DNA from 3 places in the Paenibacillus sp. FSL H7-0703 genome. Region 3 is predicted to be linked to each of the others. Evidence: riboswitches for the same ligand, from Rfam matches in the RefSeq annotation. Region 3 holds a riboswitch; each other region holds the start of a gene.
What was found. A riboswitch is a leader RNA that binds a small molecule or an ion and turns the genes downstream of it on or off. The one in region 3 is predicted to bind glycine.
Positions count from the first base shown of each region.

Region 1: linked by a shared signal. The riboswitch ahead of gcvT (glycine cleavage system aminomethyltransferase GcvT) and the one ahead of MHB46_RS20710 (alanine/glycine:cation symporter family protein) in region 3 are both predicted to bind glycine.
Region 2: linked by a shared signal. The riboswitch ahead of sdaAB (L-serine ammonia-lyase, iron-sulfur-dependent subunit beta) and the one ahead of MHB46_RS20710 (alanine/glycine:cation symporter family protein) in region 3 are both predicted to bind glycine.

Region 1 is NZ_JBBOPF010000001.1:4,862,964-4,873,681, forward strand. Features, by position in the region: gene ptsG (glucose-specific PTS transporter subunit IIBC) at 1-1,067, shown strand, start outside; gene MHB46_RS21920 (HPr family phosphocarrier protein) at 1,178-1,453, shown strand; gene ptsP (phosphoenolpyruvate--protein phosphotransferase) at 1,446-3,158, shown strand; gene gcvPB (aminomethyl-transferring glycine dehydrogenase subunit GcvPB) at 3,279-4,775, opposite strand; gene gcvPA (aminomethyl-transferring glycine dehydrogenase subunit GcvPA) at 4,772-6,127, opposite strand; gene gcvT (glycine cleavage system aminomethyltransferase GcvT) at 6,254-7,354, opposite strand; glycine riboswitch at 7,531-7,629, opposite strand; gene gcvH (glycine cleavage system protein GcvH) at 8,025-8,423, shown strand; gene MHB46_RS21950 (PTS mannitol transporter subunit IICB) at 8,801-10,279, shown strand; gene MHB46_RS21955 (BglG family transcription antiterminator) at 10,361-10,718, shown strand, end outside.
Region 2 is NZ_JBBOPF010000001.1:2,796,915-2,807,632, forward strand. Features, by position in the region: gene MHB46_RS12230 (ABC transporter permease) at 1-652, opposite strand, end outside; gene opp4B (oligopeptide ABC transporter permease) at 681-1,649, opposite strand; gene MHB46_RS12240 (ABC transporter ATP-binding protein) at 1,663-2,589, opposite strand; gene MHB46_RS12245 (ABC transporter ATP-binding protein) at 2,567-3,598, opposite strand; gene MHB46_RS12250 (DUF6359 domain-containing protein) at 3,924-5,519, opposite strand; glycine riboswitch at 5,735-5,850, shown strand; gene sdaAB (L-serine ammonia-lyase, iron-sulfur-dependent subunit beta) at 6,062-6,751, shown strand; gene sdaAA (L-serine ammonia-lyase, iron-sulfur-dependent, subunit alpha) at 6,741-7,640, shown strand; gene MHB46_RS12265 (Ig-like domain-containing protein) at 7,714-10,050, opposite strand; gene MHB46_RS12270 (serine hydrolase domain-containing protein) at 10,268-10,718, opposite strand, start outside.
Region 3 is NZ_JBBOPF010000001.1:4,631,294-4,642,011, reverse strand. Features, by position in the region: gene mdcA (malonate decarboxylase subunit alpha) at 1-751, opposite strand, end outside; gene MHB46_RS20740 (ACP S-malonyltransferase) at 748-1,587, opposite strand; gene MHB46_RS20735 (LysR family transcriptional regulator) at 1,786-2,658, shown strand; gene MHB46_RS20730 (ABC transporter substrate-binding protein) at 2,888-4,171, shown strand; gene MHB46_RS20725 (carbohydrate ABC transporter permease) at 4,204-5,079, shown strand; gene MHB46_RS20720 (carbohydrate ABC transporter permease) at 5,102-5,929, shown strand; gene MHB46_RS20715 (iron-containing alcohol dehydrogenase) at 6,078-7,250, shown strand; gene MHB46_RS20710 (alanine/glycine:cation symporter family protein) at 7,308-8,726, opposite strand; glycine riboswitch at 8,886-8,980, opposite strand; glycine riboswitch at 8,999-9,075, opposite strand; gene MHB46_RS20705 (glycoside hydrolase family 1 protein) at 9,244-10,701, opposite strand.

The sequences.
Region 1 (10,718 bases), 230 kb from region 3:
CCTTCCTGTTCGTAGCTCCACTGCTGTTTGCAGTACACTGTATATTCGCAGGTCTGTCATTTATGACCATGCAAATTTTACATGTCAAAATCGGTATGACCTTCTCAGGCGGATTCATTGACTTCCTGATTTTCGGGATTATTCCAACCCGTACGCCTTGGTGGTATGTAATCATCGTCGGTCTGATTTTGGCAGTGATTTACTACTTCGGATTCCGGTTCATCATACGGAAGTTCAACTTGAAAACACCAGGACGTGAAGAAGCTACAGAAAATGTGGATGGTGCAGCAGCCGGTAGTAGTGATGAGCTCCCGCACAACATTTTGGCAGCTTTCGGTGGTTCATCAAATATCAAGCACCTGGATGCTTGTATCACACGTCTTCGGATCGAGGTTAATGAGAAATCGAACGTTGACAAAGCTCGTCTGAAACAACTTGGCGCATCGGGTGTCCTTGAAGTCGGCAACAACGTACAGGCAATTTTCGGTACACGTTCCGACACCATTAAAACTCAAATGGCTGATATCATGGCTGGACGTACACCTGCACCAGCTCCGGCGCAACCTGCTCCACACGAGGAGAAGGAAGCTGGGGAAGAACAACAAACCATTATTGTAGAAGATATTGTAATGCCTGTTAACGGCGAATTGGTTGATATCTCGACGGTTCCCGATCCGGTATTTGCAGAACGTATGACAGGTGACGGCTTTGCGGTCGTGCCAAATGATGGAACGATTGTGTCCCCTGTTTATGGTAAAGTATTCAATGTATTCCCGAGCAAGCATGCGATTGGTATTCAATCCGATGGCGGTAAAGAAGTGCTTGTTCATATCGGGGTGAATACAGTGAAGCTTAAAGGGCAAGGATTTGACGTTTTGGTGAACGAAGGCGATCTTGTGTCAGCCGGCCAGCCTATTATGAAAGTAGACCTGGAATACGTGAAGGCAAACGCCAAATCCATCATCTCACCTGTCATTTTTACCAACCTTCCAGAAGGTTCTTCGGTAACTTTAAACAAAACTGGAGTATTGAAGGCTGGCGAAGATGGTATAATTACGATAAAATAAACTCTATGTGTTTCGGATTAGTTGATTAGGCGGCTTAGGCCGTCTGATCAATTATCTGGTATACTGCGTGTAAACAAATATTATCTTTAGGAAAGTGGGAGGAACAAATTATGCAAACAACTTTTAGAATTACGGATGAAGACGGTATCCATGCACGTCCTGCAACTGCACTGGTAAATACAGCTAACAAATTCAGCGGTACTGAATCTTTTGCCGAAGCTAACGGTAAAAAAGTAACTTTGAAATCCATTCTGGGTGTATTGTCTCTGGGTCTGGAACAAGGTGATACTATTAACATTATCTGCGAAGGCGCTGAAGCTGCCGAAGCACTGAAAGCTCTTGAAAATGTAATCGTTAACGAAGGGCTGGGCGAAGTTCATGCTTAAAATTTCCGGGATTGCCGCTTCGGCAGGCATAGCCATTGCCCGGGCGTTTATCTTGGAGCATCCGAATTACGCTGTAGAGAGACGCGCGGTTGGTGATGTTGAGGCTGAAATCGCGAGATTAGATGCGGCTTTGGTAAAATCTCAAACCGAATTGGAATCGATTAAGGAGAAAACGCTTCAGGAGCTGGGAGAGAAAAAAGCAGAAATTTTTGCATCTCACCTGCTCATCCTGAATGATCCTGAATTGATCGATCCGGTTAAAGCTAAAATCAGAGACGAGCAGCTTAATGCTGACTATGCTTTGAATGAAGTAGCTACACAGTTCATTTCCATGTTTGAAAACATGAAAAGTGCCTATTTGCAAGAACGCGCATCGGACATGCGTGATGTAACCAAGCGGATCCTGAATCACCTGCTTGGTGTTCATTTTGTTAGTCCTGCAGAAATTGCCGAAGAAACGATTGTGCTTGCAGAAGATTTGACACCTTCCGACACAGCTCAGCTGAACCGTGAATTTGTTAAAGGTTTTGCAACGAACATCGGCGGACGTACTTCGCATTCGGCTATTATGGCTCGCTCACTTGAAATTCCTGCAGTTGTGGGAACGAAAAATATATTGTCTCAAGCTAAAAGCGGCGATTTGATTATCGTTGATGGTTTGGATGGTCACGTATTCGTGAACCCTACCGAAGAGATTGTTGCGGAATACCGTGCTAAACAGGTGGCATACGACAAGCAACGCGAAGAGTGGCGCAAGCTGCGCGGCGAAGCTACAGTTTCTGTCGATGGTGTCCATGTCGAACTGGCAGCCAATATTGGTACGCCTAATGATGTAGCTGGTGTTCTGGACAACGGTGGTGAAGGCGTGGGCTTGTACCGTACGGAGTTCTTGTACATGGGACGCGATAAGCTTCCATCCGAAGAAGTACAGTATACGGCGTACAAAACCGTTCTGGAAAGAATGGAAGGTAAGCCGGTTGTAGTCCGTACTTTGGATATCGGTGGCGACAAAGAACTTCCTTATCTGGACCTGCCGAAAGAAATGAATCCGTTCCTCGGATTCCGTGCTATTCGCCTGTGTCTGGATCGCCAGGATATTTTCCGCACTCAATTGCGTGCTTTGTTGCGTGCGAGTGTGCATGGTAACCTGCGCATCATGTTCCCGATGATTGCTACGCTGAACGAATTCCGTGAAGCTAAAGCTGTTTTGATGGAAGAAAAGGAAAAGTTGGTAGCCGAGGGTGTATCCGTATCTGAAGAAATTCAGTTGGGCATCATGGTAGAAATTCCTTCTACAGCGGTATTGGCTGACCAATTCGCAAAAGAAGTGGATTTCTTCAGTATCGGTACAAACGATCTGATTCAATACACAATGGCAGCGGATCGCATGAACGAGCGGGTTTCTTACCTGTATCAACCATACAATCCATCCATTCTGCGTCTGGTGAAAATGGTTATTGACGCCGCTCACCGTGAAGGACGTTGGGTTGGTATGTGTGGTGAAATGGCAGGAGATACAACAGCAATTCCATTGCTGCTGGGTCTTGGACTTGATGAGTTCAGTATGAGCGCAACTTCCATTCTGCCAGCACGTAGCCAAATCTCCAAGTTGTCCCGTGCGGACATGGAAAAACTGGCTACAAAAGCTCTGGACATGCAAACAGCAGAACAGGTTGTTGAATTGGTTCAAAGCATCGAAGGCTAAGGAAGGGTATTACATTTCAAAGGTTATATCTTTTTCCAACAAAAAAATTGCTGTGTACATACAGCAGCCGGTATCTATTTAGATACCGGCTTTTTTGCATCCTTTAAGTAGAATTTGTTTTTAACTGCATGAGCAATTCAGTACAGGTTTGCGGGCTGCGGTAGTTTCGTCCAATCGTGTGACTGGAGTAGTATATGGTGCATTGAGCACCAGCTCAGGGTTCTCTTCCGCTTCCCGCGCAATATGAATCATAGTGTCGACAAAAGCATCAAGTGTTTCCTTACTTTCCGTCTCCGTGGGCTCGATCATGATGCACTCCTCTACATTCAGCGGGAAGTAAATTGTGGGCGGATGGTAGCCAAAATCAAGCAGCCGTTTGGCTACATCAAGCGTGCGCACTCCAAATTTTTTCAAGCCTCGCCCCGACATTACGAATTCGTGTTTGCAATGTCCAGGGTAGGGCAGGTCAAAATGTGGAGCGAGCCGATGCATCATGTAATTGGCATTGAGCACAGCGCATTCCGATACACGCTTTAAGCCATCAGGACCGTAGCTACGGATATAGGTGTAGGCACGAACGAGAATACCGAAGTTGCCGTAAAAGGCCTTAACCCGTCCAATAGAATCTCCCTGTTCCCGGTCCCAGTGGTACACCCCCTGCGGATCCCGTACGACAAGCGGCTTGGGCAAATAAGGGATGAGCCGTTGCTTTACGCCGACAGGCCCAGCGCCGGGGCCGCCGCCGCCGTGCGGGGTACTCATCGTTTTGTGTAAATTGAGATGCACTACATCGAAGCCCATATCGCCGGGGCGGGTAATTCCCATGATGGCGTTGGAGTTCGCCCCGTCATAGTAGAGCAGACCACCCGCGTCATGCACGATGGCAGCAATGTCAGTGATTTGCTTCTCGAACAGCCCAAGCGTGTTCGGGTTGGTCAGCATGAGCGCAGCGGTGTCGTTGCCTACGGCTTGACGTAACGCATCCAGATCCACCAGCCCCTCAGGGGTGGAGGGAAGGGTGACTGTTTCGAAGCCTGCGACGGTTGCGCTGGCGGGGTTCGTTCCGTGCGAGGAATCCGGCACGAGCACCTTGGTACGTCGCTCACCACGTGCTTCGTGGTATGAGCGAATCATCATCAGCCCGGTCCATTCGCCATGGGCGCCCGCGGCGGGCTGAAGCGTGACGGCATCCATGCCAGTTAATGCAGCCAAATCATTTTGGAGCGTATGCAGCAACTCCATGGCACCCTGGATGCTCTCCTCGGGCTGATATGGATGGATTTTGGCGAAGCCTGTATATCGGGCGACATCCTCATTTACTTTCGGATTGTATTTCATCGTACAGGAGCCGAGCGGATAAAATCCGTTATCCACGCCGAAATTGCGCCGGGACAAGGCGGTATAATGCCGAATAACGTCTACTTCGTATACCTCGGGTAATGCCGCAGGTTCGCTGCGCAGCGCATAATCTGGCAAAAGCTCTGCCACCGGGCGACGGGGAACGTCGCACTCGGGAAGGGAATAGGCGATGCGACCCGGACGGCTCAATTCAAAAATGAGCGCTTGATCGTGTTCCTTCAACAGCCCTTGTTTTTGATCCTGTCCGGTGTGTGTCATAGCAATCCCCCCAAGGTGTGTACAAATTGGTCAATCTCTTCTTTGGTTCTTTGCTCCGTCACGGCAATCAACATGTGACCAGCAAGTTCCTCATAGTCCCGGCCCAAATCGTAGCCAGCGATAAATCCAGCAGCTAGCAGTTCGGCCTGGAGTTTGCTCATATCCGTACCCTCAGGCAGTCTAAGGGCAAACTCGTTAAAGGTTGGTGCGTTAAATGAGGCAGTTACGCCCTTCAAGCTCAGCAATTGCTCTAAAGCATAACGGCTTTTATGCAAATTTAGCTCGGCTACTTCCTTGATCCCCTGTCTACCCATGACAGACAAGTATACAGATGCAGATAAAGCTAGCAACGCTTGGTTGGAGCAAATGTTAGACGTGGCCTTTTCGCGGCGGATATGCTGTTCCCGCGCTTGCAAGGTCAGCACGAAGCCGCGTTTACCGTTGCGGTCTGTGGTCTGACCCACAATACGGCCGGGGATACGGCGCATATGTGCCTGAGAAACGGCAAAGTATCCACAGGTCGGACCGCCGAGAGAAGAGGAGATGCCAAGTGGCTGCGCGTCTCCTACCACAATATCCGCGCCCTGTTTGCCAGGTGTCTCCAGCAAGCCAAGTGCCAGTGGGTTGGCACTGACGACCAAAAGACCTTTGTGCGCATGGATGAGATCAGCCATCGGCTTCAGGTTTTCCACGGCTCCGAAAAAGTTGGGGCTTTGGACCAAAACAGCCGCGGTCTGTTCCGATACGACCGCCGCTAACGCATCAGCATCCGTTACGCCGTCCGAACAGCCGATCTCCACGATGTCCAAATCCAATCCGCGTGCATAGGCTGACAATACCTGACGTGCCTCCGGATGGACGGACCTTGATACGATAAGCTGTTTACGGCGGGTAGCCGCAGCGGACAGTGTGCCCGCTTCCGCCAGTGCAGTCGCTCCGTCGTACATGCTGGCATTAGCTACAGCCATGCCCGTCAATTCGCAAATATACGACTGAAATTCGAAAATGGCTTGTAGCTCGCCTTGGCTTACTTCCGGCTGATAGGGGGTGTAGGCTGTATAGAATTCCGAGCGTGAAGTGATGTGCTGGATGACAGACGGAATATGATGATCATAAATTCCTGCGCCAAGAAAGCTGGCATGTGTGTCTGTATTGGCGTTGTGTCCGGCCAGCTCGGCCAAATGTCGGGTCAAGGCTCTCTCGTCGAGCCGAGAAGAAAGAGGAAGTTCCCCTTGATATCGAATGGCCTCTGGAATGTCACTGAATAAATCATCGATGGATGAAACGCCGACCACACGCAGCATTTCGGTTTGATCCTGTTCAGTCATAGGGAGATAACGATGCTGCTTCATAGGTTCTTGGCTCCTTTCGAAAAGCAAAATTTAAATCGTAAATTAGCTAATAAAAAAGTGTGAGATGGAAAACCCAGAAGTTCATATCTGACATGTTTGCTTTATTGAAATGAAGAGAGTTTAAGATCAGCGCGGGCGTTTATAAAAGGGGGCTGCCACCACCTCGGCACGCAGGCGTTTGCCACGAATCTCAACCTCCAGCGGTGTGGAGAGGGCGCTAAAACGACTGTCTATCAAGGCGAGGCCGAGATTACGCTTCAAGGTGGGCGACTGAGTTCCCGTTGTGACCTCACCGATGTGTTGACCTTCTGCGAATACCGGATAATGGGCGCGTGGGATACCGCGATCCATCATTTCCAGCCCGATCAATTTGCGAGGAATCCCTTGATCTTTCTGACGTTGCAGTGCTTCTCTACCGATAAAATCTCCCTTATTCAGCTTGACGAAGAACCCTAGACCGGCTTCGAGCGGTGAAATCGTGGCAGATAACTCCTGTCCGTACAGCGGCAACCGTGCCTCAAAGCGTAGGGTATCCCGAGCACCAAGTCCAGCGGGAATCAGCCCATACGACTCACCGGAACGAAGCAAACCCTCCCATACGGCTGGTGCTTCCGCGGCAGGTACGTAAAATTCAAAACCGTCTTCACCCGTATATCCGGTTCGTGAGACGAGTGCTTTTGCTCCGAACAATGGCACATTCTCATGGAAGCGGAAAGATGCCAGATTCGTAATGTCCGTATCTGCCACGGCTGCGGCAATACGTGCTGCTTCCGGTCCTTGCAACGCCAGCAATGCTATCGCATCAGACACATTCTCCATGTGAACGGATGCAGGCATATGGCGAATTAGCCAATCCCAATCCTTATCGATGTTAGAGGCGTTCACAACGAGCATGTAGCGCTCCGGCCCTTTGCAGTAAACAAGCAGGTCGTCTACTACCCCTCCATCGGGGTAACACAGGAGTGAATATTGTGCCTGACCTGGTTCCAACTGGCTAACATCATTCGTGGTCACCCTTTGCAGAAAAGCTTCGGCCTCTTTGCCTTCAACCAAAAATTCGCCCATATGCGATACATCGAATAAACCCGCACGTTGCCGGACGGCCTCATGCTCCTTTTGAATGCCGCTAAACTGAACGGGGAGCTCCCAGCCGCCAAAGTCAATACAACGAACCCCAGACTGCGTCCCGTAGGACGAATATAGCGGTGTTTTTCGCAAATTAGTCATTTTTCCACTCCTATCGGGTGTGATCGGCTAAACAAAAAAGACAGGCCGAAAAAAACGTATAGACGGCAGTCTACACTCTTTTTTCAGCTCTGTCCTTGATACCAGAAAGTTACCCCGGTATGTACCGGGTTTCCCCTTGGGTGATCCGCTCCAATAGCGAATGCTCTCCAGAGATGCGTCCGGCAGAGGTCCTTTTGCCTGAGAGATTCACCTGCAATGCAGGCTTACTCCTTCGGCGCTACCTTCGGGATCAACAGTATATTACCTGGCTTTGCAGATAACAACTTGATCCGATTCGCGTGCAACTTATGTCTCATAAGCGGCAACAGCTATGCGAATCTTTTTGGCAGTCTCTCCCTCCGCGTTCATCCGCGTTTGCAGTTGTCGGGGTGTTTCCCAAAGCATTTGCTATAACCCATTAATACGCAAATTCATTCGAAATGTCAATAAAAATGTCATCAAAAACAATAGAAAAAACATTTAATATATAAATAAGGATATGTAAGCGTTTGTTATAAGTTATCATATTTTTATATAGTACGCCATATGAGGTCATATGAAGTATTTTTGTTAGTATTATTGACATGAGTGTTCCTGTTGTCATAATCTTAACCTGTCTAATACAGGTGAGCAAAAGCGATTTTATTCATATGGAAGCGAGGGGAACAGGATGGGTGAAGTAAAGCAGCAACTTTGGTATACAGACGAACATGAGTGGGTTCAGCGCACAGAGAATGGAACGGTGCGGATTGGTATTACAGACTTTGCACAGCATCAACTGGGTGATATTGTTTTTGTAGAATTACCGGAGGCGGGAGTAACGATTGAGCAGGGAGCGGAGATCGGTACGATTGAATCGGTGAAGACGGTATCCGACCTTTTTGCTCCGGTGACGGGAACCGTATTAAAAGTGAATGAAGCGCTGGAAGGTACGCCTGAGCTAGTGAATGAATCTCCCTATGAAAAAGGTTGGATGATCGAAGTAGAGATGGGTAAAGATGTGGAGGAAGCATTGGGCAAGCTACTGTCTGCGGATCAATACGAGCAGTTGATTTCCGATGAGCAGTAATGGAGCAATGTAGTATGGAATAAGAGTGTTATTTGTCTGCTCGATTTTTGTATACAACAGTCGCTATGATTTGACATAGCGGCTATTTTTTGTCTTTTTTCAGACGTAATTACGTGTTTTATTCTGATGTAGAGGGTTGTCCCTATAGTAAGAATCATATATAAACCAGCACGGTTTTTCGACTAATTTCTATAGCTACAGGTCATATTAAGAAGAATTATGCAGGTCTAATACCTTCTCGGATAATTTAAATTTAAATGTTGTCATCAACGTTCATGACGAAAGTACGTTTTCATTTCGTTGATGAAGATAGCGCTGTCATTTAGTATGAATTTTAAGAAAAGGTAGTGATGCTTACCTACAAGGAGGATTTGAATATGAGTACATTGGACGCAAAGCCAAGTTCAAAAGGAGGCACTCGTGTCGCCGTACAGCGTTTTGGCCGTTTTCTCAGCGGTATGGTTATGCCCAATATGGGAGCCTTTATCGCGTGGGGATTGATTACGGCACTCTTTATTCCGACCGGGTGGTTCCCGAACGAAGGTTTTGCACAACTGGTTGATCCGATGAAAAATTATTTGCTGCCGCTGCTGATTGGTTACACGGGAGGCACGATGATTCACGGACAACGTGGAGGTGTGATTGGTGCCATTATGACGATGGGTGTCATAGTGGGAGCCGATATCCCGATGTTCCTGGGCGCGATGGTCGCTGGTCCGCTGGCTGCGTGGATATTGAAGAAGTTCGACAAGGCCATTGAAGGCAAAGTCAGATCAGGCTTTGAAATGCTGGTCAATAATTTTTCGGCCGGGATTATCGGTGCCATTCTAGCACTGCTTGCCCATGTGGCGATCGGCCCGGTTGTACAAATGATCAGTCAAGTATTGTCGGCAGGGGTACAGTTCCTCGTGAACGCAGGGCTACTGCCGCTTGTCAACCTCATTATTGAGCCCGGAAAAGTATTATTTTTAAACAACGCGCTGAATCACGGAGTATTAAGTCCGATTGCGTTGGAGGAAGCTGCAAGAACAGGGAAATCCGTACTGTTCATGCTGGAATCCAACCCTGGGCCTGGGCTCGGTATTTTGCTGGCCTACTGCCTGTTCGGTAAAGGCTCTGCGAAGTCGTCGGCTCCTGGCGCAGTCATCATTCATTTTTTCGGCGGGATTCATGAAATTTATTTCCCTTATATTTTGATGAAGCCGATTTTGATTCTTGCTGCTATAGCTGGGGGCGTTGTGGGAACCTTCTGTTTCATGTTGACAGGTGCCGGACTGGTTGCTGCTCCTTCACCGGGCAGCATCATCGCCTATTTTCTAATGACGCCAAAAGGCGGATATTTGCCAATGTTAAGCGGGGTGATCGCTGCTGCGGTCGTATCTTTTGCTGTTGCCGCAGTGTTACTCAAGACTGGTAAGCAACAAGAAGAGGGGCTGGAGGAAGCTGCATCCCGCCTGAAAGATATGAAAAATCAAAGCAAGAGTGCAAGTGCTAACGCCACTGTAATGGAAGATAACCACGAATCTGATCGTGCTGCAGAAATTGCTGCAGATCGAACGCTCAAGAATAAATCCGAAGTGAACAAAATCGTCTTTTCCTGTGATGCAGGTATGGGTTCAAGCGCTATGGGTGCTTCAATTTTACGCAAAAAAATGAAGCAGGCGGGTGTGGGCGTAACAGTTACGAATACGGCAATCAGTGAAATTCCACAGGATGCGGATATTGTCATTACGCAAAAAACGTTGACAGACCGGGCTAAAACAGTAGCTCCGAAAGCTGAGCACATTTCCATTGACAATTTTCTGAAGAGTCCTGAATACGAAGCGCTGGTTGAACGTCTGAAATCCGATTCTTAATCCCCATCGAAGTCAGGCGGACTGTATGCAATGTACGTCTCCTGCTGGAGGGATGAGCTTGGGAAGGAACGGTATGCGCTTATGAATATTACGAAACGACAACGTGACATCGTGGAATATCTTCTGGAGCAGTCCAAAGAGGTTACAGCCGGGGAAATTGCCACGAAGATCAATGTCAGCACAAGGACGGTTCATCGGGAACTGGGCGCAGTCGAGCATTGGCTGGCAGCTCATGAGGTGAAACTGGAGAAAAAGTCAGGGATCGGTATCTGTATAGATGCTGATCCAGCTCAGCTTGTATGCCTGCGGAAACAATTGCTGCATACGAAGTCAGACGAATATTCGGCTGAGGAGAGAAAGATCGTGGTACTCTGCATGCTGCTGGATACACGGGAGCCGATCAAGCTGTTGGCGCTGGCTTCAGATCTGAAAGTCACGG
Region 2 (10,718 bases), 1.8 Mb from region 3:
CGACCGAGCTAAGATTGGGCAGCACGCCAAACCAGATGATTTTCCAATTGGGTGTGCCAAGGGTTTTGGAAGCCTGCACATAATCCAGTTCGCGCTCCGACAACACCTTGGCTCGAATCAGACGTGCTTTCCCAATCCATAAAAAGGCAGTCATAATGAAAATAAAGGACCCTATGCCGCTTTTGGGTACAATGCTGACAAATACGATGACCAGCATCAAAAACGGAAGCACCAGAATAAAATCAATGATTCGCATGATGATGTTATCGACCAGTCCCCCATAAAAACCAGCCAGCAAACCTAACGTTAAGCCAATAGCCGCGGATAACAATGTAATCGTAAAGCCGATGGTGAAGGAATTGCGGGCTCCAATGACCAGCTGACCGAAAATATCCCTGCCCGCTCGATCTGTCCCCAGCCAATGCACTGAGCCTGGAGCTTCACGGATCGCGCCCAAATCGACCGTCGTGACTACATCCTGATTTACAAACAGGACAGAGGCATATATAAAGATCAAGAACAGAATTACAAAGCCAATGGAAACCAAGGACATTTTGTCACGCACCAGCTCACGACGTAGTACAGACCAACTGGATGGTGATTTACGAATGATTTCCGGCGTGAAGACCTCCTCCGCCTGTATAGACACCATAATCCCTCCCTTTCTCTAGACTTGTTCGCTATTCAATTCGAATGCGGGGATCGACTTTGCTTAGGATGACATCAGATAAAAGAGTTCCTAATAGCGCCAAGAAGCCAGAGATCATGACCAGCGCGTTCACGACTGAAAAATCCCGTTGAGTGATGGACTGGAGAAATAATTGGCCCAACCCCGGATAACCGAAAATAGATTCAAGAAAAATATTGCCTGCAATTACTCCCGTCAGGTCATAGCCCAAAAAGGCAGCAATCGGCAATAGAGAGTTTTTGAAAATATGGCGGGAATAAATTTTACCTTCGGGTACCCCTTTGGAACGCGCTGTTTTCACAAAATCCTTCAGTCTTGTGTCAATGACCTCATTGCGCAAATACTGAATCGTAGCCGTTGTACTGAGCAATGCGCCTGTAACCGCAGGTAAAATGAGATGATACGACTTGTTCACGTAATATGACCATGTCCCCGGCTCCACGCCTACATCCACACTGCCGCTGGTTGGAAACCAGCCGAGCCTGAATCCGAATACGTACAGCAGCAACAACGCGAGTATAAATAGAGGTGTCGCAAAGCTGAGATAGGTATAGCCCACTACGGTTTTGTCCAGCAGACTATGCTGATAACGACCGCTAAGTACGCCGAGCGGAATGGCGATCAGATACGTTAGAACCAGAATTACTACGCCCAGAAAGAACGTGTTCCCCAGACGGCTGCCAATCAGATCGGTAACGCTAATTTTATGTACATAAGATTTGCCCAGATCCCCGTGAGCAAGCTGGACGAGCCAGTTCCCATACTGCACCCACACCGGGTCATTCAGTCCCAGTCTTTGTCGCTGTTCTTCCAGTGCGGCCGGATTCAGATTGGGTGTCGAGGTAATAAGTCCTGTCAGGGCATCCCCCGGCATAGCCTTAGCTAGGAAAAATATAAGCACGCTCAGTGCAAAAAGTTGAGGGATCATAACCAGCAGCCGACGCAGTGTAAATTTCCACATATTCCGTACCCCCTTATGGTAGCGCGACTTGATGGGATGGACTTACTGATTTTAGTGCAAACGGCTTTCCACTCACGTCTAGATGTTTGGGCAGCTCTGTTTTGTAGGAGGATAAAAGCATTCGCCTTTTTTGGGCATTTTCCAGTCGTTTTGTAGGATCGATATTGGGAATGGTTGCAATGAGGCGCTGGGTATACAGATGCTGTGGACGCTCATAAATGTCTTGCTCGCTCCCCTGCTCCACTAGACGTCCCCGGTACATAATACCGATTTGGTCACACATATGGCGGATAATACCTAGGTCATGACTAATGAACAAATACGTTAAATTAAACTCCCGCTGCACATCCTTCATAAAATTAAGCACCTGTGCCTGCACGGAAACGTCCAGCGCCGACACCGGCTCATCTGCAATGATCAGCTTGGGGTTTAATGTAAGCGCACGCGCGATCCCGATCCGTTGCCGCTGCCCCCCGGAAAATTCATGCGGATATTTGTAGGCTGCATCGGCATTCAAGCCGACCTTTTCCAGCAACGTCTGTACTTTCCTTCGTTCTTCCTCACTGCTCAGCCTTTCAAAATTTCGCAGCGGTTCAGCAATGACATCTAATACGCGCTTACGCGGGTTGAGCGAAGAGTATGGGTCCTGAAAAATCATCTGAATATCTCTACGCAGTGGATGGCGATTGTTACGGCTCAGAGCTGCAAGGTCCTTTCCTTTAAACAGAATCTGTCCGCTCGTCAGCTTATTTAGACCGATGATCGTCCTGCCTGTCGTCGTTTTTCCACAACCGGATTCTCCCACCAGCCCGTATGTCTGGCCTGCCTCAATGCTGATCGACACGCCATCCACTGCTTTCACCTGATCGATAACACGCTGGAAGAAACCACCGCGCACCGGATAGTGAACCCTCAGATCATTTAACTCCAGTAGTGCCATGAGCAGCCTCCCCCTTTGCCTCGTCTTCAAAATGAAAATGCTGATAACATGTACAACGGACCCAATGTCCAGGGGAAATTTCATTTAGTTGGGGATGGTCTTCATGCACTCTCTCCTGAATCCAAGGAATACGCGGAGCAAAGCGGCAGCTATTGCGGGGGATATCTTGTAATGAGGGAACAATACCGCCGATGACATGCAGTGATTCCCCCTTGGTATGCGATCCCGGCATAGAAGCAAGCAAAGAACGCGTATACGGATGCTGTGGATGCCTGAATAATTCAAAAACATCAGCGCTCTCCACGATTTCTCCGGCATACATGACCACCACGCGGTCGGCTACTTCTGCCACAACACCAAGATCGTGCGTAATCAGGATAATTCCGCTCTCAGTCTCCTGTTGAAGCTGTTTGAGCAAGTCGAGAATTTGCGATTGGATCGTTACATCGAGCGCAGTCGTCGGCTCATCTGCAATAATAAGAGAAGGTCGGCAAGCTATGGCAATCGCGATCATCACACGCTGCCGCATCCCTCCTGACAGTTCATGCGGATACTGATCATACACACGTACAGGATTCGGTATATCTACACTTTCCAGCAGCTCCAGCACACGTTCCCTTTTTTGCTTCATAGATAGTGACGTATGATAATCAAGATTTTCCTCAATCTGCTTGCCAATGCTCATCAACGGGTTGAGTGCTGTCAGCGGATCCTGAAAAATCATGCCAATGCCCGCTCCGCGGATTTTATTCATTTGCCCTGAAGAAAGACGGTTCAGGTCCGTGCCTTTAAAAAGGACCTCTCCCTCTACACGTGTGCGTTCCATGTCATGCAGTTGCGGGATAGAAAGCGCCAGTGCGCTTTTGCCACAGCCAGATTCTCCGACTACAGCCAGCACTTCATTGGGGTTGACCGTCAGATCCAGATGGTCGACTGCGGGGTGATATTGATCCTTGATGCGAAAAGAGACGGATAATCCTTTAATTTCCAACACGGGTTCGGTATTCAATGCGCGCTTCCTCCATTCTCCATGGTCTTGTCCCGCTTATTCTCACCATGTTTGATGTTTAAAACCTCTCATGAACATTACATACCGTTTTTGTCGGAATAATTTGAATACATCCTATCACCAGTATATGGATATATCAATTAAGATTATGCTATCAACATCATTTAAAAAATCAATGATCCAGCAGTAGCGCGGCCTTTCTGGCACAAAATGTAATGAAATAACCAACCACAGGTTAATTTTCATCACAAAAAAAGTCGCCTGATCCCTCTACAGGGATCAAACGACTAACTAGCACCAGCTCACATTGAGCTCCTCACGATAATTACGAAGCCGCTCCATAGGAGCCAGACTTGAACGTTCTAGGATCATACCATTTGTAGCCTGCTGCTGGAGCAGACCAAGGCTCAGCCTGCGGTTCCGTGGAAGCCGCAGGCTCCTCGAATGGCAGAAGCTTCGTTGGTTGATCCAGAGTCAAACCTGCCACATCAGACAATTTCGTGTAGTCCTGCTTCCATGCAAGCCATTGGACCGTTTGCACCAGAAAGGTGGAATCATCCACTTCCTCGAAACCATCATATGTCTTCTTCGACTGTCCGTTTTCCTCACGCACATATTTCGGTGTAGCATCTTCTACAGGGGAAGAATCACCGATGAACGCTGCCTTGCCTTGACCTACCTTGGAGATAGCGGCATAAGGCCCTTCTGCACGGCCCCCGCCGTTATAAACTCCCTGGTCTACAGCATTCCCCCATTTTTTCGTGCCTGAAGGGATATAAGCAATGCCTTTAGCCTTGGTTGGATCAATAATAGCCAGCGTAGATCCTGCATGCATTGCAATCGAGCGCACACCCTTGGTAATACCGAAAGATTGATCTGCGGCTACAATGTCAGTAGCATTCACGTCACCAAGCGCATTATAACGGAAACGAACACCAAAGTTGGTCGCCAGCCAATCGGAGCTTGTTAATCCTTGCATCGCCGGTGATGCTGCTTCTTCTGCAGTCATGCCTTTGGCCGGATTAGTATAGGCTCCACGACGGTAGCCATTCATAACTTCGGAGGAATCCCAACGGTTTTTGTTACGGTCCGCATTATAATGATCGGAGATGAAGAAGACGCTCCCCCCGTTATTCACGTATTGCAGCAGAGCAGCCTGCTCGGATGCCTTAAAGGCAACATTCGCTTCACCAATAATGAACACATCATATTGGCGCAGTTTGTCATATGTTATGGCCTGCTCTCCATAAGTAAAAGGAATGGGACGATTCAATTGGTCTACCGTAAAGCCTACATTACGCAGTCCATTGGCAAAGTCGGAGAAGGCGCCTTCAATGACCCAATCTGCTGCTCCAGCGGTCTGTGCGTGCGTATTATCGAACAGCACCTTTTTGCCTTTTCCATCCGGCAATGTAGTACCGGGTTGACCCGGGTTGCCAGGTTTAGGTTCACCTGGTTCCCCCGGCTCGCTTCCGCTCACCAGTTCAACATCGCTTGGACTTTTCACTCCACCAAAATTATTGTAGGCGCCGAGTGTACCCGTCACACGAATTTTGCTGCCGATCAGCTCAGGATGGCCTGACAGCCCAAATTGCCCTCTGTACGCTGAAGTCAGCTGTACATCCAATAGATTAGACGTATTACGTTCATTTGCCTGATCGGCAATCAGTACGTTAAAATCATTCGCGAACGGAGAAGAAAAGTTAGCCGTTTTCGATCCGGTAGCATGTCCGACGATGTAGCCTTCCACCGTCACCGTACCTCCACTGCTTTGGCCCTGAAGTGCTTCGGCTACTGTCAATGCTCCCTCTGCCTTGACCTGACCGAATGGAACGAAGATCCCGATCAGCAGTGATACGATTGCTGCTAGATGCAGCATCCCTTTTAAGCGTGAACCTGTGAACCGCAAGCCTTTTACCATACGTCAATATCCCTCCTATGTTTTCCATAAATGTACTTGTCCTTTATCAGATTAGCCGCCAATCTTCTAATTCCTTCCTGATTTCATCCATAATTATGTAAATTTTAATCTTTTTTATTGGAAACGCACCTGTTTATGTAAAAATTGAACCCTGTGATTGACACCGAGCACGGCATACATTACCCTAAGGAAGACATGTAGAACGGTATACGCGAATGAAGATGACGGGAGAGTCTGTCCAGGGAGCCTACACTCTGGCGGCACCGAAGGAGCAAGACGCCAGCACCCGGCTGGCGGATAATCTCTCAGGTCCATGTATCGTCATCTGACGCAACTCTGGAGAGAGCGCAAGCCACCCAAGGGGTAAGGCGGTAAGAACACCGCACGAAACTCTCAGGTAACGAGGACAGAGATAAGGGAAACTTCCTTATCCTGTCCTTTTTTGTGCTCACATTGTGCGTCAGCATTAGGAACCGTCATAACCGCGCAAAGACGCGGAAATACCATATAGTATGGTATTAGAACATACAGGGGGTCACACCATGCGTTTCAAAGATGTATTTTCTATTATCGGCCCGGCCATGACCGGACCTTCCAGTTCACACACCGCAGGTGCGGTGCGACTCGCACGCGTTGCCCGGCACTGGCTCGGAGCGCAGCCTGACCGTGCCCGCATGACATTATACGGCTCCTTTGCCGATACGTATAAAGGACACGGTACAGATCTGGCGCTCATCGCAGGACTGCTTAATTACGATACGGACGATCACCGGATTCCCGATGCCGAGCAATGGGCCGAACAAGCCGGGATGGCCGTGGAATTCGCCGTCAGCGGACTCCCCGCGCCTCATCCGAACACTGTCCGTTTCGAGCTGTGGAAGGGCGAGGATCAGCGTACACTGTTGGGCTCCTCCATCGGCGGCGGCAGCATCCATGTCCAGCAACTGAACGAATTCCGGGTCAATCTGACCGGGGAGCTGCCTACGCTGGTGCTTCTCCACTCGGATAAGCCCGGTACATTGGGCGCGATAACTTCAGCTCTGGGCGCGGCCCACATTAACATTGCCTATATGCACGTAGATCGCAAGGGCCGGGATGGTGAAGCACTCACCGCCATTGAAACGGACAGTCCTGCTCCAGCTGAACTGATTGCGGAACTGCGTTCTTTACCTCATATGTATGAAATTAAGATGATTAATTTGAAAAAAGGAGCTGAATCCGATGCGGTTTAGCCATCTGCATGAGATCAGCGCTTTATGCGCTGAAGAATCCACCACGATTGGCCGCTTGATGATTCAAGAGCAGGTACAGGAAACGAATACAACGGAGGAAGAAATCTTTCGCCAAATGTCTGATTATTATGAAGTCATGAAGGAAGCCGTTCATCGCGGTCAGACACAAGACACCGTATCCCGCAGTGGATTGACGGGCGGTGACGGCAAGCGCCTAGCCGAGTATCTGCGGGCAGGGGAAACCTGCTCCGGTGATGCCTCCGCGCTCGCCATGGCTTATGCCCTCTCCGTGTCGGAGGTTAATGCATCCATGGGTCGCATTGTCGCCACGCCTACCGCAGGCTCATGTGGGGTTATCCCAGGTGTGTTCATCAGTGCGCAGGAGCGGTTCGGCTGGGATGATGAGCATATGGTGAACGGCCTGTTCGCCGCTGGGGCCATTGGCTACGTGATCGCCAACAACTCCTTCATTTCTGGCGCGGAAGGAGGCTGTCAGGCTGAGATTGGCTCAGCTATCGGGATGGCCGCTGGCGCTATGGTCGAGCTGCGCGGTGGTACGCCTGAACAGGCTGTTCACGCCGTGGGCCTCGCTCTTAAGAACACGCTCGGCCTGATTTGCGACCCCGTCGCCGGACTCGTGGAGATTCCGTGCATCGTGCGCAACGGGCTGGGAGCCGTGACTGCGCTTGCCGCAGCGGACATGGCTTTGGCGGGTGTGCGCAGCGCTATTCCGTCTGACGAAGTCATTGACGTCATGCTTGAAGTCGGCAGTGCGATGCCGTCGAAGCACCGCGAGACCGCCAAAGGCGGGTTGGCCCAGACGCCGACTGGCAAGCGTTTGACCGAATCACTTACACGCAACACACCGACCAAGAAAGATAAGTCATAATTTATAAGCGGTAGCCTCCTTAAAATAAAAAGAGCAAGCCTATCGTCCTTGGACGTATGCTTGCTCTCTTGTTTTACTGAACGCTTACCTGTACCTTCGTCATTTTACCTGCATATTTCACAGTAATTACAGCTTTGCCCTTGCCCTGTGCCTTAATGTTACCGTCTTTGACGGTCGCAACAATAATTCTGGACGAGGACCAGACAGCCGGTTTGGAGACATCCTTCTCCGACTCATCCTTATACGTGGCTGTAGCCGTAACCTTAGCCAGCTGTCCTGCCTTCAAATTCAATGCGACTTCGTCTGTTTGCAGGTATTTAAGCGTATCAACATCCACAGGTACGCTGATTACCTTCCCGCCAAATTTCGCCTGAATGTTAGTTTTACCGTAGCTGACTGCGGTAACCTGACCCTTTTTAACAGTGGCTACCTTATAATTAGACGTTTTCCATTCAGCTTGGGCCGTAACGTCCTTTTCTTTACCATCACTCGATTTAACCACAATCGCGATGGTTTTTTGATCTCCAGATTTGAGCGATAGCGCGATTGCATCCGCTTCAATCTTTTGCGCTACGTCCACTTCTACCGTAAACGTAATGTTTTGCTTGCCATATGAAGCAGTCACAGTTGCCTTACCGCTACCATTCGCTTTGATCAAACCTTCGCTAACCTCAACCACTTTTACATTGCTAGTTGTCCAGGTGGCGTCCTTAGTTACATCTGTTTTTGTACCGCCACTCTTAACTCCTGTTACTTTCAGTTGCTTCGTTTCCTGAGCACCAAGCGCAATTACACGCGAGTCTGTTTCCAGACGGTCTACAAGGCCTACTTGCACGTTAATCGTCAGTTTTTTGCCATTATAGGTCGCTGTAATAACCGCTTTACCAGCGGATTTACCCGTAATCGTTCCTTTGGACACAGAGGCAATATCTTCTGCGCTTGAAGTCCATTCTGCATCCTGTGTTACATCTTCTTTACGTCCATCCGCATAAGTAGCCGTCAAAGTTGCAGTATAGTCCTCATCAATATCAATCGTTGCCGTTTTGGAGGACAGAGACAGATCACCGGGTACATTTACGGATACCGTAGCTGTAACTGTTTTGCCACCATAAGAAGCGGTGATCGTAGCCTCACCTGTTTTATAACCCGTGACTTCTCCCGCACTGACAAAAGCGATGTCTTCATTGCTGGACTTCCACTCTGCCTTACTTGTGATATCTTCTTCCGTACCTGTTACATACGTTGCGGTCAGCTTGAGCTTTTTGGATTCCTTGGCATTCAGGCTCAGCTTGTCCTCACTCAAATCCAGATATCTGGAGGTTTCGACATCTGTCTTGATCGAAACGGTCTTATCTCCATACTTAGCGGTCACCGTAGCCGAACCCGCTCCAATCGCCATAATCGTTCCCTTATTCACAGTCGCAATTTTATCATCGCTTGATGTCCAAGTAGCTTTATCTGTGATATCCGTTACCGTCCCATCCGGATAAACGGCAGAAACTTGTACTTTCTTAGATTCATCCAGACGGAGAAAAATATTGGATTCACTGGCTTTCAGCTTATTCGTTTGATCGACATCCACCGAAATCGTAGCGGACATCGTGCCATATTTACCTGTAATTGTCGCCTTTCCCGCGCTATAGCCGGTAATAGTGCCTTTCAGTACATCCGCCACAGCTGCATTACTGGAGCTCCACTCGGCGGACTCTGTCACGTCCTGTACTGATCCATCCGGGAACGTCGCTGAAAGCTTAACCTTCTCAGTATCCTTCAACAAAAGAGAAACCTCTGATGAACTGACATCAAGACGTTTAACCTGCTCCACCTGCACAGCAATGGTTACGGTCTGTTGACCATATACGGCCTTAATATTGGCTGTACCTGCTCCCTGAGCAGTAACCAATCCGTTAACTACTGTGGCTACCTTTTGATTATCGGAGGTCCAGGTAGCATCACCCGAAACCTGAGCTGTTGTATTATCACTGTATGTCGCTGTCAAATCAACCTGTCCTGTACCGCTTGAACGCAAGTTCAGGCTTTGTACACTGGATGTCAGCGCCTTAACCTTTTTCGTTACATGTACCTGAACCGATTGCACCTTCTCTTTATAGGTCGCAACCACGGTGGCTTCTCCTTCAGCCTTGGCCGAAACTGTACCATTATACACAGTAGCAATAGCTGTATTATCACTTTTCCAATCCGTGCTTACGGTTACATTCGAGGTTGTCCCATCGCTAAAAACAGCAGTAGCCGTCAACGCAGCCGTATCTCCCTGCTGCAAAGTTACCTCGTTAGAGGAAAGGACAATCTTGGAAAGCACCGCATCCGCAGCAGATGCAAATCCTGCATATGATGTAAAACTTGAAATCAGGATGACCAACGCCAGAAAACCGGACCATCTATTCTTCAAAATCTAATTCCCTCCCATTTCAAAACTTAAATTAAGGATTTCGCAAAATCCTTACACCTACGTTTTATGTCGTCATATGGAAAAGAATAGTTTAGGCTTCGAAGGAAATTTGGTCCTTATTAACTAGATCATTTTCTGAGAAAGATTAGACATTACAATTTGTGTAGCTTCAGAGCCATAGTGAAGAGTTCCCCCCAACAGATCCACAAGCTCGCATTTACAAACAGCTATAAGCTGCTGCGCGAACTCTCAAATGATGGTACTCTTCCATATTGGGATCGAGCTGATGCATATAAACGACGGAGAACTGTTCGCTCGGATCTATAGAAACCCAGGTGCCTGCCATTCCCGTCCAGCCAAATTCTCCAATCGAGCTGTTTGCATGCCCAGCCGCTTTATCCATTAACGTGCGCACACCAAGTCCATAGCCATAACCTGTATGGTATGAATTGGTGAAATCCGATAGTTGAGCTGTATTCAGATGATTTGTACGCATTAAATCAATGGTTTTTCTACCCAATAAGTTCACACCGTTTACCGTGCCGCCATTTGACATCATTTGTGAAAATGTGAGGTAATCTTTGACTGTCGAATATAAACCTGCGCCTCCGCCTTCATATATAGCATCTGGCTGATGATATTCATCCAAGAAACCCTCTATTTTCTCA
Region 3 (10,718 bases):
GCGACTGCACCTGATGTTTTCCATAAATACCCTTGATCGCCATCATGCCCATCAGGATTTGCAGTTCAGTAATATTCTGCGGATCACGGGTAAACAGTGCTTCCAGTGCGTACGGTTTTTCGGCCTGTACAATGACGTCGACCCAGGACGCTGGAATATCGGTTCGCGGTAGCTCATCCACGATTTCGTTAACCTGCACGATTACGATCCCATCCTTGAAAGCCGCCGCTTCCACGATCGTCGGAGTTTCTTCCGTATTGTTTCCGGTATACAGATTGCCCTCGCGATCTGATTTGTCTGCCGCTACCAGCACCACATCTGGAATAAGGTCAATGAAGAGACGTCCGAACAATTCCAAATACGTATGGATGTCACCGAGCTTAAGTATCCCGTCATCAATCATTTGCGCAACACGCAGGCTTTGGGAGCCACTGTAGGAGAAGTCCAGCTTCCCGGCGATGCCCTTCTCGAAAATATCCAAATGTTCGGGTCTTGAAATGCTGGACATAATCATATGCAAATCATGCACTTTGCCAGGATCGACTTCCAGCAGCTTCTGGGAAAGGAAAGACGCTTGCTTCTGGTTATCTCCTTCCAGGACGACCTTCGCGCCTGGATCAATTAGCGCCTCCATCAGGTCGACAATTCGGGAGGAGTCGATGTATTTTCCGTCGAGCCACTTTTCCACCTTTCCTAACTTTTCCTGCTTTTTATCACGTTTTTGTGACCAGGATCGCAGTACTTTATTCATTCTTCTTGCTCCTTCCATTTTCTAATCAGATACTGAGTCGCTTCCAGACCGATTTCGTCCACGGCCATTTGCCGGGTACTCTTGTGGGCTTGCTTAACAAGTCTGGAAAGAGTATGGCCCGGCGGCATTTCAATGAAACAGTCAGCTCCCGATTCGACGCAGACAGCCGCCATATCCATCCACTGGACGGGATTTGCTACGTTTAGGGCAAGGTCCTCCGCAATTTTTTCCTTGGCTTTCGTCTTTCTGCCCGTATGATTCACCAAATATGGTATTTGAGCGTCCCGCAAAGAAAAAGTGTGTATTTTCAGCAATAGCTTATTGGCTACCTCTGACATCAGCGGGGAGTGTGAAGGAATCGGAACCTTCAGAAGCGCCGTTTTAGCGCTCCCAAGCTCTTTCACTTGCATAAATGCTTTATTTAACCCTACCAATGATCCGGATACGACGATTTGTTGCTCTGAGTTTATATTCGAGAGATAGACTGGCGTCGCCTCACTATGGGAGAGAAGCACGGCTTGTTGAACCTCTGCCTTCGTAAGCCCCATAATCACACCCATTCCATAGCCTTCAGGGAAGGCTTCTTCCATCAACCTGGCACGGAGCCATACGATCCGAAGCGCATCCTCGAACGAAAGAACTCCCGCGATGACCGCCGCAGGAAATGCACCAATGGAGTGCCCTGCCACGAATTGGGGCCGGATACCCTGCTCGATCAACCGATAGGCTATTGCCGTCTCCTTAACGAAGAGTGCCGTCTGAATCCAGACCGTTGAGCCCATAGCCTTCTCATCATCACGCAGTTCATTTCCGATGATACTTGTTGCCTTTTTCACATACTCGGGCACATCTTGGAGCATTCCAGGAACCTGTGACCCCTGGCCGGGAAATGTAAAAACGATGTTCAGAATCTCACCACCTTTAGCGGATTCAATTTCTTACATTGTCAATTGTAATAAGTGAGCAAATACCTGTAAAATATATATATTCACATATAATCGATAACCTAATGGTTATAAAGGAGCTACTCCATAATGGATTATTTGCAGCTTAAGTATTTTCAAGTGACCTCGAAGTATGAACATGTCACACGTGCCGCGAACGAATTGTTTATCTCACAGCCTGCCTTAAGTAAAATGATTAGAAACCTGGAGACAGAATTGGGTGTGCAGCTATTTGACCGCGAAGGAAAACATATCGTACTGAATGAATATGGAAAGAAATTTCTGAAAAGAGTGAATCAGTCGCTCTCAGCGCTAGAGCAAGGCGTATCCGAAGTCAAAGAAATGAAGAACGAAAAGGTAGAGGTCATCACGTTATACGTCGCCGTTGGCTCTATGCTATTACCCAACCTTGTCGGTAAGTTTCGCGATCTCTACCCTCAAATTAGATTCAACCTGACCCAGCACCCTGCGATGGTGAAGAAAGGACTGGCGTACGATTTTGCGATTACGTCCGAAGAGTTGGCAGACAACGAGCATGCGATCCTGCTGGAGGAGGAAATTTTGCTTGGCGTACCAAATTCTCACCCTCTGAGCGCTCAGAACACCGTATTACTGAAAGATCTAGAGCATGAGAAGTTTATCAGCCTTACACCTGGTAATTCGCTTAGGAAAACAACGGACCGCTTTTTTACTCATATCCCTTTTGAACCGAACATCGTCTTTGAAAGTGATGATCCGGCTACGGTAAGAGGGTTGATTCAAACAGGACTTGGCATCTCCTTTATTCCTTCTATCCTGTGGAGGAACGTCGTAACCGAAGACATCAAGCTGCTTCAAATCAGGGAGCCTCGATGTATGCGAACAATCTATCTGTCCTATCCTGCTGGGGAACTGCACACTGATATAGAGAAATCGTTCTTCGAATTCATCATTGAATTTTTCCAGGATATTGCTCAGCATTGACGATTTAGATTCCTTTTGACATAATATCTGCCTTATTGTTTTATCATCCTTCGAATCAGTAGGATCAATATCTTTATAGTATTTAATTTCTATACATGCTTTGTTTCAATTTTTTTGTTTTTGGTTAAGTCAATGCACATAAATGGGTAACAGCTTCATATGATGGAGCTAAACCATTTACAACTTGTTTAGCAGGCAGATTATCTCAGACAGCAAGGAGGGAAATGATGTGAAGACAGTACAATGGCTGGTATTATGTCTTGCTTTTCTCACGATGTTCAGTGCTTGTAGTGAACCCTCGTCCTCTGAAAGTCAATCATCTGAAACTAATTTGTCAAACAGAAAAAAGATAACGCTTACATTATGGTACTGGAACCGTTCCATTGACGATGAACTACTCGCTCAGGCGGAAAAACAATTTCCCAACATTGAATTAAAAACTCAAAAAATAGGCGGTGACTTCAAAGCCAAACTGAAGACAACGCTCGCAGCCCGTTCCGGTGAACCAGACATCGTAGCTCTGAACGATTGGATGGTGGAGCTGTTCCCCAGTGCGGATCGTTTTTATGACTTAAGGGAACTCGGAGCAGACCGCTTGAAGGATCAATATTTGGAATGGAAATGGAATCAAGGGATCACTCCTGATGGTAAAATGATTGCATTTCCCATGGATACTGGGCCTACCGCCCTCTTCTATCGAAGTGATCTGTTTGAACAAGCAGGCTTGCCTAGTGATCCTGAAAAGGTTAGTGCCTCCATCCGCACATGGGATGATTACATGGCAGCCGGAGAACAACTTCAGCAGAAATTCGGAAGCCGTTCATTTTTGGCTGATAATATTGTAAACGTTTACAATCAGGTACTCGCTCAGCACACAAACCTTTACTTCAAGCCGGATGGCAGCTATATCGGCAATCAATCTCCTGACATCCGTCTGGGCTGGAAAACCGCTGTCGATTTCCACAAGAAGCATCTGCTCGCCAATGCGGATGGCTGGACTCCCGAATGGAACGCTTCGGTCAATAACGGCAAAATTGCCTCTTTTGTAGGGGCTATCTGGATGAAGCAAGTTCTCACAGAGGCCGCGCCGGATACAGCGGGCAAATGGAGAGTCGCCCGTGCTCCTGGAGGAGACGGCAACTTGGGTGGTTCTTTCATTTCTATCCTCAAGTCCAGCAAACATCCCAAAGAAGCCTTTGAAGTCCTGACCTGGCTGCAAAACCCGGAACACCAGCTGGAAGCCTACCACAAAATCGGACTGTTCCCGTCCACTCCCGGCGTCTATAACGATCCTATCATGGGGACACCCGAGCCTTTCTTTGGTGGTCAGGCCACCGGACTCATCTTTGCCACCTCCGCACGTCATGTGAAAAGCAGCTATTTCGGCGAGCGCTATCCTGTCATCCACGGCATTGTGACCCGTCGCCTTGCTAATGTCGCCAAGCAGGATGCTAATCCTGATGCATTATGGACGGAAACCATGGATCGAATCGAACGAGAATTACAGCGGTAAAAAACAAAATTCAAAAAAGGCGTGTGGACATTATGCTGAGAGAAATCTGGAAGCACCGTGCCGTTTATGCTGCGATCTCGCCGTTTTATCTGCTGTTTGGCATCTTTGGACTGTTTCCGATTGGCTTTTCATTATATCTAGCGTTTCACAAATGGGACGGGATCGGGGACATGACCTACAACGGCTGGGGCAACTTTCGCTACCTTGTGACAGACAATGAATTTTGGCAGGCTGTAGGCAACACCTTTGTGATCTGGGTGTATGCAACGATTCCGATGCTATTCTTCGCACTGATTATTGCCTTTCTGCTTTATGCCCCTTTTGTGAAAATGCGCACCTTATGGCGAGTTGGATTCTTCCTGCCCAATGTGACGTCTATTGTGGCTGTTGCCATCATATTTGGTGCCTTATTTGCCAACAATTTTGGATTTCTCAACTACCTTCTGCAACTCTTGGGACTACCCATGGTTCAATGGTTGAATGTGCCATGGGGTATCCAAATTGCCATTTCTTCTATGGTCGTATGGAGATGGATGGGCTATAACGCAATCATCTATTTGGCCGGACTCCAGAGTATTCCGCATGTGCTGTATGAGGCCGCCAAAATAGACGGGGCAACCGGAGCGCAAGCTTTTTTCCGCATCACTATCCCCATGCTGCGCCCAGTCATTCTGTTTACAGTCATTACGTCCACCATCGGCGGTATGCAGCTCTTCACCGAGCCACAGGTCCTGGTCGGTAATGACGGCGGTTCCGGGGCAAGTGGCATGACCATCGTTTTATACCTGTACCGCGAGTCGTTCATTAACAACTATTTTGGATATGGTGCAGCCGTCGGATGGGGCATGTTCCTCATCATTGCTCTATTCTCCATCATAAACTGGAAACTCGTTCAAGGTAAAAAATAACGATGGGAAGGAGCTTCACAACATGATGCAGACACGCGCAAAATCCTTTGTTTTATATGCCGGATTGTTGGTGGGAATCATCCTGTCGATGTTTCCATTTTACTGGCTGATCGTCATGGCAACCCGTACAACCTCAGACATCTATCGTTTTCCACCGCAATTGTGGTTTGGCAGCCACTTCTTGGATAACATAACGAGAGTATTACAACAGATTAATTTTGCCGGAGCCTTTTTTAATACCCTTTTTGTAGCCGGTTCGGTTACCCTATTAGTTCTGTTTTTCGATTCACTGGCAGGTTTTGCATTCGCCAAGTTTGATTTTCCGGGCAAAAAAGTGCTATTTATCGTTCTGCTAGCTACGATGATGGTCCCTTCACAACTTTCGCTTGTCCCCTCCTTTGTCATGATGGCCTCCTTTGGATGGGTAGGTACGTTCAAAGCGCTTATCATCCCGGGGATGGTAAATGCCTTCGGCATTTTCTGGATTCGTCAATATGCGGAAGAATCCATCCCAAAGGAGCTGCTGGATGCGGGCCGGATGGACGGATGCAGCTTTTTTCGACTGTACTTGAATGTAGCACTGCCTATTCTACGTCCTGCGTTCGCTTTTCTCGGCGCCTTTACCTTTATAGGAGCCTGGAATGATTATTTATGGCCGCTAATCGTCTTAACGGATGAGCGTAAATTCACGCTCCAGATTGCACTGTCACAATTGAACGGGATTTACAATACGGATTATGCGATGGTCATTGCGGGCACCCTGCTGGCTGTACTGCCACTTATTATTTTGTTTCTTTTCATTAGTCGCCAGTTTATTTCCGATCTTGCCGCTGGAGCGGTCAAAGATTAGATTTACTTGAATTCCCTTATTCATTTCATGTATAATGGTTAATCGTCATTTCAAATAGCTTACATGATGAAGTTAGGTATCCAACAGGCAATCAGGTTAAGCGATTTACGATTTGAACATGAACTATGAACTGAGGGGAACTTTCCAGATGAACAAATTCACATATTATAACCCCACCAAATTAATATTTGGAGACAATCAAATTGAAGAACTGCAGCAGGAGCTGCTGAATTACGGCAAAAATATTTTACTGATATACGGAGGCGGAAGTGTCAAGCGAAATGGTCTGTATGACCAGGTATTAAACGCGTTAGAGCCGCTACATCTTAACATTCATGAATTGTCCGGCGTAGAGCCGAATCCGCGCTTGTCCACCGTTAAGAAGGGCATCGACATTTGCCGAAATGAAAACATCGACTTCTTACTTGCAGTAGGCGGCGGAAGCGTTATTGATTGCACCAAAGCCATCGCAGCAGGGGCTAAATATGACGGCGATGTGTGGGATATTATCAACAAAAAGCACATGCCGACCGAGGCTCTACCATTCGGCACCATCCTCACACTCGCCGCCACCGGTTCAGAAATGAATCCGGATTCTGTCATCACCAACTGGGAAACGAACGAAAAATACGTATGGGGCAGCGCGGTGACGCATCCGAAATTTTCGATTCTGGACCCCAAAAACACCTTCTCTGTGCCACGTGATCAGACGGTATATGGCATGGTGGATATGATGAGCCATGTGTTTGAACAGTATTTTCACAATGTTAAAAATACACCGTTGCAAGATCGTATGTGCTTTTCCGTGCTGCAAACCGTGATCGAAACTGCACCTAAACTGCTGGAGGATTTGCACAACTACGAGCATCGTGAAACGATTTTATATGCCGGAACGATTGCTCTTAACGGAACACTGCAAATGGGCTACTTCGGGGATTGGGCTTCGCATACGATTGAACATGCATTATCCGCTGTATATGATATTCCTCATGCTGGCGGTCTGGCAATTCTGTTTCCCAACTGGATGAGACATACAGTGGATCAGGATGCTGCACGCATGAAGCGGCTGATGCTCAGCATGTTTGACTTAGACACCGTAGGTAAAACAGATAGAGAAATCGCCTTGGAAGGTATTGACCGTCTTAGTGCATTCTGGACAAGTCTCGGTGCCCCTTCCACCCTGGCCGATTACAATATTAATGATGAGCAATTGGAAAAAATCGCAAACATTGCAGCCCGTGAAATGGAATACGGAGGCTTTGGTAATTATAAAAAGCTAAATCAAGAAGATATTTTAGCTATTTTGCGTGCATCGTTATAACATTCAAAAGGGAGTGTCCTCAAGCCTGTGATGGCTGAGGGCACTCCCTTTTGGAATTTATGAATTAACCGTGTGTCCCTTTTCTTCTACTTGAATAGCTGCCCCTACACTGGCACCTGCAAGAATGCCCTTTTTCTTACTAGAATTCAGAGAATCCATATAGGTTCGGGTTTCTGCAACTACAATTCCTGATAAGCCGAGCAGTGCAATCAGGTTCGGGAAAGCCATCATTGCGTTAAAGATATCTGCCAGCAGCCAAATCGCATCCAGTTTAATGAACGCGCCCCCGGCAACGAGTAGAATGAACAGATAACGGTATGGCTTAATCCACTTGACCCCAAGCAAGTATTCAACACAGCGTTCCCCGTAATAGTTCCAGCCGAGCATGGTGGTGAACGCGAACATAATCAGAATAATTGTGAGCAGTTCTGCCCCCAGCGGGAATGCGCTGGAAAATGCTTGCTGAGTCATCAGGCCCGCATCGGTAGGCCCGCTCCACACACCGCTAACCAGCAGCGTCAATCCGGTCATCACACAAATAACCATCGTATCAATAAACACGCCTGTCATGGAAATTAGCCCTTGCTCCGCAGGCCATTTGGTTTTAGCAGCTGCGGCTGCAATCGGTGCGCTCCCCAATCCGGCCTCATTGGCAAAAATACCTCTGGCTACCCCACTTCGCATCGCCAGCATAATCGTAGCTCCGGCAAATCCGCCCGTTGCAGATGTAGTTGAAAATGCCGAATGAAGCACCAGCGCGATTGCGGCAGGAAGTTGGTCAGCAAACCGAATCAGTACGATGAGACAGATCAGTACGTACAAGCCTGTTTTAAAAGGAACGACCTTCGTCGATACCTTGGCAATGCTTTTGAGTCCTCCAATGGTAACCAGTCCTGTAAGGATCGCAATAATCAGTGCCGTTACAATAGGCGGAACGCCAAAGCTGTTCTCGGTCGAAGATACAATCGCTTTGACCTGCGGAAACGTTCCAATCCCGAACAACGCTACCAGCATGCCCGAAAAAGCAAACAGCATCGCCAGCGGTTTAAAACGGCGTCCAAGACCTTTCTCAATATAATACATCGGGCCGCCGGAAAATTGTCCATTCCGATCTTTCACCCGGTATTTTACCGCAAGTACACCTTCCGCATATTTTGTCGCCATCCCAAAAAAGGCGGCAACGACCATCCAGAACAAGGCACCCGGCCCGCCCAGCTTAATGGCTGTTGCTACGCCGACAATACTTCCTGTGCCAACTGTAGCCGCCAACGCTGTACTCAAAGCCGCAAAACTACTTACATCCCCGCTGCCTTCATTCGGGGCTTTACCGATCAGCTTGATCGCTAGGGGCAGGCGGAATACCTGCAGCATCTTCAAACGTATGGTCAGCCATAACCCCGTTCCCATGACAAGAATGATGAGAGGCGCCCCCCATATCCAGCTACTAATCGCTTCTAACACATGTACCAAATTCATTTCAACCCGCTCCTCCAGCATATTAGAAAACAAAAAAGAGTCAAATCCGCTGATTCGACTCCTGGAGAGGTTAAAGGCACGAAAAAATACAACCATCTTGTGCAGGTTTCTACCTCTAATAGCTCATAAAAAAGCCTAGGGCATTCCCTGTCACAGGTTATTCGCGTCTCTGTCCTTTTGCCTGAGAGTTTAAGCAGATGTTCTCTGCGGTGCACCTTCGGCGCCCAATTAAGGGTCTCTCCAGAGTTCTGTCCGTTTACGGTCCCCGCTTGTTGCTGTAATCAGCCTAAGCACCTGAGAGTTTTGCCCCTTCGGTCGGAACCTTCGTTCCATCTCCCGCAAACATCAACCAGACATATGAAATTTTTATTCATTATACAGAAAACTTTCAGCTTATTACAAGTGAAAAGTTTGTGAAGCCCTCTGAAATATTATTATTGTGTCTATCAAAAAAGCGGGTACAGCAGATTGCATCCTTAGGATGTCCTCTGCTATACCCGCCCGAGATGATATGAAATTACAATTCTTCACCATTGGTTGCTATCACATTTTTATACCAGTTAAAAGAGTCCTTTTTGGAGCGTTTGAGCGTTCCGTTACCGTCATCATCCAGATCGACGTAAATAAATCCGTAGCGCTTGGACATTTCGGAAGTAGACATGCTCACAAGGTCGATAGGGCCCCAGCTGGTGTAACCAATCAGATCAACACCGTCGGCAATCGCTTCCTTCATTTGGGCAATATGCTGACGCAAGTAATCAATGCGATACGTGTCATGCACAGAGCCGTCTTCTTCCACCTTATCATACGCACCCAAACCATTTTCCACGATGAACAGCGGCTTTTTATAGCGGTCATAAAACGTATTCAGCGTAACACGCAGGCCGATCGGATCGATCTGCCAGCCCCAGTCGGAGGACTGCAGATACGGATTTTTCACGCCACCAATCAGGTTTCCTGCTGCTTTCTCACCTTCTGGACCTGCAGATACGGTCAAGGTCATATAGTAGCTGAATGAGATAAAATCAACCGTATTATTTTTCAATATTTCGGCATCGCCTGGTTCTGTGTGTATTACAACATTATTTTCTTCAAAATAACGATTCATGTAGTTGGAATATTCCCCACGGGCATGCACATCCGTAAAGAACAGGTTCATCTGATTTTCATGCTGGGCTTTCAGTATATCCTCTGGGTTACACGTATGTGGATAGCTTTCCATACGTGCCAGCATACAGCCGATCTGAGCGCCCGGGATGATCTCATGTCCCCGTTTGGTCGCCAGTGCACTAGCTACAAATTGATGATGCAATGCTTGATATATCGCTTGTTGTTTGTTTTCTACACGGTCAATAACCACACCGCCACCGGTGAACGGGCTCATGGTCATTACATTGATTTCATTAAAGGTCAGCCAGTATTTTACTTTATCCTTATAGCGTGTAAACACCGTTTCGGCATAATTTACGTAATGCTGTATGACTTCACGTCCCAGCCAGCCATTATACTTCTGAGTCAGACCTAGCGGTGTTTCATAATGCGACAATGTTACCAAGGGCTCAATATTATACTTGCGCAGCTCATCAAATACATTGTCGTAGAATTGCAATCCTGCTTCATTCGGCTCGGCATCATAGCCATTCGGGAAAATCCGCGACCAGTGGATGGACATACGAAATACTTTAAAGCCCATTTCAGCGAACAATGCAATATCTTCTTTGTAATGGTGGTAAAAGTCTACACCTTCACGCTTTGGAAAACGTGCATTGACTTTGCCTGCCAAAATGTCTTCGAGTCGTTCGGACGAAATCTCTATAGCGTGATCGTTCTTGCGCTCTGCTTTGGGTACATAGGCAACCATGTCTGCGCTGGACAATCCTTTTCCATCTACGTCAAAAGCGCCTTCCAATTGGTTGGCTGCGGTTGCCCCGCCCCACAAGAAGTTTTTCGGAAACCCTTTTAGCGTCTTCGTCATAGTATAAAACCTCTTTC